DNA from 2 places in the Arthrobacter sp. PTI12 genome. Region 1 is predicted to be linked to the other one. Evidence: riboswitches for the same ligand, from Rfam matches in the RefSeq annotation. Region 1 holds a riboswitch; the other holds the start of a gene.
The links. Region 1 has a riboswitch for S-adenosylmethionine ahead of AC1MBU_RS12370 (aminotransferase class V-fold PLP-dependent enzyme). Riboswitches for the same ligand answer to the same signal wherever they lie in the genome.
Positions count from the first base shown of each region.

Region 2: linked by a shared signal. The riboswitch ahead of AC1MBU_RS15165 (rhodanese-like domain-containing protein) and the one ahead of AC1MBU_RS12370 (aminotransferase class V-fold PLP-dependent enzyme) in region 1 are both predicted to bind S-adenosylmethionine.

Region 1 covers NZ_CM155256.1:2,583,927-2,587,326, forward strand. Annotated here, with positions in the region: gene AC1MBU_RS12360 (cold-shock protein) at 1-59, shown strand, start outside; gene hisN (histidinol-phosphatase) at 271-1,095, shown strand; SAM riboswitch class IV at 1,166-1,280, shown strand; gene AC1MBU_RS12370 (aminotransferase class V-fold PLP-dependent enzyme) at 1,376-2,674, shown strand; gene AC1MBU_RS12375 (class I SAM-dependent methyltransferase) at 2,767-3,400, shown strand, end outside.
Region 2 covers NZ_CM155256.1:3,176,154-3,179,553, reverse strand. Annotated here, with positions in the region: gene AC1MBU_RS15170 (O-succinylhomoserine sulfhydrylase) at 1-815, opposite strand, end outside; gene AC1MBU_RS15165 (rhodanese-like domain-containing protein) at 904-1,437, opposite strand; SAM riboswitch class IV at 1,444-1,569, opposite strand; gene AC1MBU_RS15160 (aminodeoxychorismate lyase) at 1,875-2,729, opposite strand; gene AC1MBU_RS15155 (hypothetical protein) at 2,755-3,039, opposite strand; gene pabB (aminodeoxychorismate synthase component I) at 3,137-3,400, opposite strand, start outside.

The sequences.
Region 1 (3,400 bases):
GCTTCGAGACCACCCAGGGCCCCAAGGGCCCCCAGGCTGAGAACATCTCCGTTCTCTAAGTCTCCGTTCTCTAAGTTTCAGCGCTTCAAGATCTAGCGCTTCAAGAAAGGGGACATCGGCTTCGGCCGGTGTCCCCTTTCTTGCGTTTAACAGCACACCGTTCAATGACACCCGTTCCTGTGCGTGCGTGAACCGATCGTAGCCCAGCGCTGAGCGCGTCCGCATCGGGACCTCCCGCATCTGTGCACCCTGACCATATAGGTTGAAAGTATGAACCTCCAGAGCTACAACGATGACCTCCGCCTTGCCCATGTAATGGCCGACTCCGTAGACGACCAGACCATGTCCCGGTTCAAGGCGCTGGATCTGGCGGTCGAAACCAAGCCGGACTTCACCCCGGTCACGGATGCGGACAAATCGGCGGAAGAGGCTATCCGCGGGCAACTCTCGCGTGCGCGTCCGCGCGATGCCGTACTCGGTGAGGAGTACGGCAGCAGCGGCGCCGGCTCGCGGCGCTGGATCATCGATCCTATTGACGGAACCAAGAACTTCGTCCGGGGCGTACCGGTATGGGCTACCCTCATTGCATTGGTGGACGAGGGCCGGCCTGTCGTCGGTGTTGTGAGCGCCCCCGCGCTCGGAAAGCGTTGGTGGGCTGCAACGGGCACCGGTGCGTTCATGGGTAAGTCTCTCGCGGCAGCCAGCCGGCTCCGGGTTTCGAGCGTATCCCGGCTGGAAGACGCCTCGCTCTCCTACTCGAACCTGTCCGGCTGGAAAGAGCGCGGCAACTTTGACGAATTCGTATCGCTCACCGAATCCGTGTGGCGTACACGCGCCTACGGTGACTTCTGGTCCTACTGCCTTGTCGCCGAAGGCGCTGTGGACATCGCCTGCGAACCTGAGCTGAACCTGTATGACATGGCCGCGCTGGTACCCATCGTCACGGAAGCCGGCGGTCGCTTCACGTCACTCGAAGGCTCCGACGGACCCTTCGGAGGCAACGCGCTGGCAACCAACAGCACACTTCACAATGATGTCCTGAAGCGACTGAACCCCTCGCTGGACGATCTGCTTCAGGAAGGTACCGGCGTCTGACGTGGTCGCTTAACACCAACACGTAACACAAGGACCGGATATTCCCGGCCTGCTTTAGTCTGGATTCCTAGGTCACGAGTGCCAGCGTTAAACCCCGGTTTGCTGGCCGGCAACCCTCCTTCCGCGGCGGGGTGCCCCGGGTGACGACCTGGCCGGGCCAGAACGTGGTTCGGCAAGCGCGGGGCCTGGTGAAGCAGGTCCCCTGAACCTACGTGGGGTACCTCCTGTGAGCAACGCACTTCTTGAGAACGAACTCTCCGCTGCACCGCTGGCGTCCGTGATGGGCGCTGAGCTGCAGGCGCCGCTGGTGGACGGCACTGCCGTCCGTTACGTCAACCTGGACTATGCCGCTTCAACGCCGGCGCTGCAGCAGGTCAATGACTATGTGCAGAGCGTGCTTCCCTACTATGCGAGTGTGCACCGGGGCGCCGGGTACGCATCGCAAATCTCCACCTCGCTCTACGAGAATGCACGAAGGACTGTGCGGAACTTCGTCGGCGGCCGGGAAGATGATGCGGTCATCTTCACCCGCAACACCACCGATTCGCTGAACCTCCTGGCTGGATGCCTGCCGGAGGACGGTGAGGTCCTCTACCTCGACGTGGAACACCATGCCAATCTGCTGCCCTGGCTGCAGCTTCCCCATCGCGGGCTGGTCGCCGCGGGAACCATCGAGGAAACGCTCGCCGCTGTGGAAGAGGAATTGGCATCCGGAGGAATCAGCCTGCTTGCTGTAACCGGTGCGTCGAATGTCACCGGAGAAGTTCTGCCCATCGGCCGGTTCGCAGCGGCGGCTCATGCGCACGGCGCGCGGATCGTCGTCGACGCGGCTCAGCTCGCTCCCCACCGGCGGCTGGATCTGCTCCGCGACGGTATCGACTACGCGGCCTTCTCGGGCCACAAACTGTATGCGCCTTTCGGCGCGGGCGTCCTGGTCGGTAGAGGCGACTGGCTCGATTCCGGAAGGCCCCACCTCGCCGGAGGCGGCGCAGTGAAGACTGTGAAAGTGGACTCGGTGTCCTGGGCAACCGGTTCCGCGCGCCATGAGGGCGGGTCACCGAATGTGCTCGGTGCAGCCGCGCTGGCGAAGGCAACAGAGGCCATCGCTGGGTTGGATGAACCGGCCTGGCTTGCGCATGAATCAGAGCTGCGGGATGCCCTCGTGGAAGGGCTCTCCAACCTTCCCGGCATAGCAGTTCACCGCATCTTCGCTGACAGCACCGATGCGATCGGCGTAGTGAACTTCTCTGTCCACGGTTACGACGCCGGGCTGGTCGCCGCATATCTGTCCGCAGAACACGGGGTTGGACTGCGGGACGGGAAGTTTTGCGCTCATCCGCTGCTGAAGCGGCTGGGCCTGCCGTCAGGTTCGCTACGGGCGAGTTTCGGGCTCGGATCACGGCAGGACGACGTCGACAGGCTGTTGACCGGTTTGCGCTCGCTTCTTCGGGATGGACTGGGGACTGACTATGCGGTCGACGCCGGGCGCTGGGTGCCCGCGGTCGAGACCCGCCCTTTCCCTGACTGGGCTCCGCCCACGCCGGGAACTGCCGGCGCCGCGCCCTGCACAACCGACTGAGCGCTGCGACCGCACTTCCTCGGCGCGACGCCGCCTTCAACCGGGTGCTTTAATTGACGGGTTCCGTACCCGTCATGCGAGGAGTTCCCAACATGGGTGTTGGAGGTCCGCGCCTCGCCGAACACCGCCGTCGTGAATTGGCGCGGGGCTACCTGCAGGAAAGTGACCGCTACGAGCGCGTGCGTCCGGGCTACCCCCAAGACAGCGTGGACTGGCTCATACCCGCCGGAGCGTTGCGCGCAGCAGACGTTGGCGCCGGCACCGGCAAGTTCACCCGGGAGCTCATCCGCCGCTGCCCGGAGGTGACAGCTGTTGACCCATCCCTGGACATGCTTGCAGTCCTCGGACAACAACTCCCGCGCGTAGCCAGAGTGCAGGGAACTGCCGAGGCATCGGGACTCGCAACGGCGAGCGCTGATGTACTCACAATTGCCCAGGCCTGGCACTGGTGTGATCCTGCTGCGGCAAGCCAGGAGGCCGCACGTGTGTTGGCACCGGGGGGAAGATTCGCGCTCGTCTGGAATCAGCTGGACGTCAGCGTTGCCTGGGTACACCGGCTCTCCCGCATCATGCATGCCGGAGACGTTTTCCGGCCGAGCTACCGCCCTATGCTTGGTCCGCGCTTTTCGGAGCCGGAGTCTAGGGTCATTCCATGGACGCAGGTTCTTCCGGTCTCGGACATCGTGGAACTTGCGCGCTCCCGCACCTACTACCAGAACGCATCAG
Region 2 (3,400 bases), 590 kb from region 1:
GACGAGGAGTGGTTCACCCGCAGGGAAAGGGTTTCCAGTCCCTTGAGGAGGGTCCAGGCATTGAATGACGACAGCGCGGGCCCGGTGTGCCGCATGAGTGTCTTCACCGGACCCTCGATGAACTCCCTGCGGCCGAGGATCGCGCCGCCCAGCACCCGGCCCTGCCCGTCGATGTGTTTGGTGCCGGAATAGACGACGACGTCGGCACCCAGTTCCGTACACCGCTGCAGCAGCGGTGTGGCGAAGACATTGTCGACGACGACCTGCGCACCGGCCGCGTGGCCGAGCTCAACGACCGCCCGGATATCGACGATCTCCTGCATCGGATTGGACGGCGACTCGAAGAAGACCGCCGTGGTGGGAATGCTCAGTGCTTCCTGCCACTGGCCGAGGTCCCAGCCGTCCACGAAGACAGTCTCCACACCCCAGCGCGGCAGAATCTCGTTGAGGATGACGAAGCACGAGCCGAAGAGGCTGCGTGAGGCAACAACGCGGTCGCCCGAGGCCAGGAGGGCACCGAGCGCGGTGAAGACGGCAGACATGCCGCTGGCTGTGGCGAAGCACGCCTCCGCACCCTCGAGCAGGCGAAGCCGCTCCTGGAACATGGCGACAGTCGGGTTGCCGTACCGGGAGTATACAAAGCGGTCGACGTCCCCGGTGAAGGCTGCCTCCGCCGCCGCAGCAGAGGAATACACAAAGCCCGAGTTCAGGAAGAGCGCCTCGGACGTCTCCTCGAAGTTGGACCGTGCCAGCCCCCCGCGTACCGCGAGGGTATCGGGTGACCAGGCAGCGCCGTCGTCATCCGGGCGTTGGATTCGGGGGTAGCCGCCGTTCCCCGCGATGGGCTCACGGCTGGCCGCCGGAGAGAACGACGACGGCGCGGGCTCACTTACTGGCGTGTGCTCATTCACGGGCGTCGCCACGGTCCGTTGCCGAACGGGCAGCGCCGGTCCGTTCTGTGATCGCGGTCTGTCCTGTGGTCGTTGCGTGATCTGTCGTATCCGTGCTCTCTGGGGCTTCTTCTGCATGCACTGTGGTGGCGAGGCCGCTGGAGCGCCAGCCGCCGTCGGCCTCAAATCCGTGCAGCACGTTGTAGGCAGTGTGACCGGCGGCGGTGGCATTCTGTGCTGCTGCCACAGAACGGACGCCGGAACGGCACAGGAAAAGCAGTTCGCGGCCCTTGAGCCCGTTCAGCTGGTTGAGGAAGGAGACGTTACGGCTGCCGTCGGAGCGCGTCCACTCGAGGAAGAGGGGGACGGTCCCGGCGTCGGTGAGGTCGGGAACGCCGACGCTCCGCCATTCCTCGACAGTGCGGACATCCACCAGCACGGCGCCCTTGCTGACGCGTTCCACCGCATCACGTGCGGTGATGTTGCCGGCATAGCCGTTGCCGGGCCGGGAATTCGCCGGGGGATGGGGGTTGGAATGCAGTGCCATTGTGTCTCCTCACGCTGTGCACGCTGGTGATCATGGGATGTGATCGTTGTGCCGAGTAGTCACCTGAGGCACCCCGCCGTGAAAGAGGGTTGCCGTCCAGCAAGTCAGGGCTTGGCGCTGGCACTCGTTACTCCGGAATGAACGTAGCACCGGCGGCGCCATGCCTGCCATGCCGGGCCGTAACGTGCGGTAACGCCCGTGGTACTCGGGCCAAAGGCGCCGGGGCGTGGCAGGTCCGAGCCAAAGGCGCCGGGGCGTGGCAGGTCCGAGCCAAAAGCGCCGATGCGTGGCAGGCCTGAGCCAAAAGTGCCGATGCGTGGCAGGTTCGTGGGGATGTCCCCACGATCCTGCGAATTCCCGGCACTTTTGCGGGTGGGGCAGGAGACGGACGAGTGGGCCAGGGAACGGGCGGTCGGGCTGGGGGACGGGCGCTCGGGCTAGGAAACGGACGCTACGAGACCGCTCAACTCCGCGGTCAACTCCGGTGAAACCGTCACCGGCTTTCCGTCGATGGACTCGACCTCGGCGAGCCGACGGACGCTCGAAATCAGCCAAACGCCGTCAGACGCGAACAGGTCTTCCGGCACGAGCGGTCCGTAACCCAATTCCCAACCTGCCTCGCGCGCCGCCGCAAACAGTGCGCCCTGCGAGGTGCCGGGGAGGATCCCGCTCTCAAGCTGAGGCGTGATGAGGTGCTTGACGCCGTCGATGACCCGCGCAATCAGGACCGTCGAGGTCGGGCCTTCGAGGACCTTGCCGTCAGACGAGGTGAAGATGACATCGTCGGCGCCGTGCGAGCGGGCGTAGCGGACCGCCGCCATGTTCACCGCGTAGGAAAGGGTCTTCGCGCCCATCAGCAGCCACGGAGCACGCTGGGCAACCGTGCTGTCATAGCCGCGGTCAAGCAGGAGGACCGACAGCCGCTGGCCGCGCAACCCGACCGGTACGGCGGACACCTGGACCCACGCGGTGGCTCCCGCCTCTGGTTCGCCCCGGGTGGCGACGACCTTGACCACGAGTTCGCCGTCGTCGTCGGCTGCCGCCAGCGCGGTGGTGATGGCGCGTTCCCACACGTCCGACGACGGAATCTTCAGTTCCAGCGCATCGGCGGACGTCGCCAGCCGGGCGAGGTGGGCCTGCAGCTTCCGGGGAGCGCCGTTGACCGCGAGCATTGTTTCGAAGATGCCGTCACCCCGCGTGATCCCGGTGTCGGTAACCATCAGCTGCGGCTGTGCTGCGTCAGCTATGCGGCCGTCGGGACGGGCGGGGTCGAGGAACACCAGAACAGTCATGCGATCAGCATAGTGACCGGGCAGGTCAGGAGCTCGTGTCGTTGTCCTCGTTCAGCCCGCGCTGGGCAAAGTCTGCTTCATCGGAAGCTTCCGCAGGGAGGGGATCGGCAGCGTCCGGAACCTGGTCCGGTGCGTAGTCGATGAGACCGGCGTCGACCCGTTCCTGCTCCGTTGCGGCCGCCAGGGCATCGTCATCGAGGCGTTCAGGCTGCCCCGCATGGCCCTGATGGATGCGCTTGGGAAGGAACTCGTTATCGGGCTCCGGAACGTCGTTCAGGTTGGGCGTGTTTTCATCGTTGGAGCTAGTCATGACCGTTCTCCTTCGTTGCACTTTCCTCGGGCGTCCCATGCTTCCACAGACGCCAAGTGGACGAAAGGCCCGCTCAGCGAACCGCTCGATCGCAGCGTCAGCTGGGGAAGCTCGAACCAAGCGCAGACAGCACCCCGAACGCCTTCGTCCGGACCTCGTCCCACTCCTCGGCGGGGTCGGAATCCGCAGTGATCGCGCCGCCCACTCCGAGTGTGAGGCGGGTGCCGCCGTCGTCGTCCTCCAGCACGAGAGTGCGGATGACGACGGCGAGATCCGCCGCCCCATCGAGGGAAAAGTAGCCGGCGGCGCCGGCGTAGACGCCGCGGGGTGCTTCCTCGAGCCGGTCCAGGATAGCCATGGT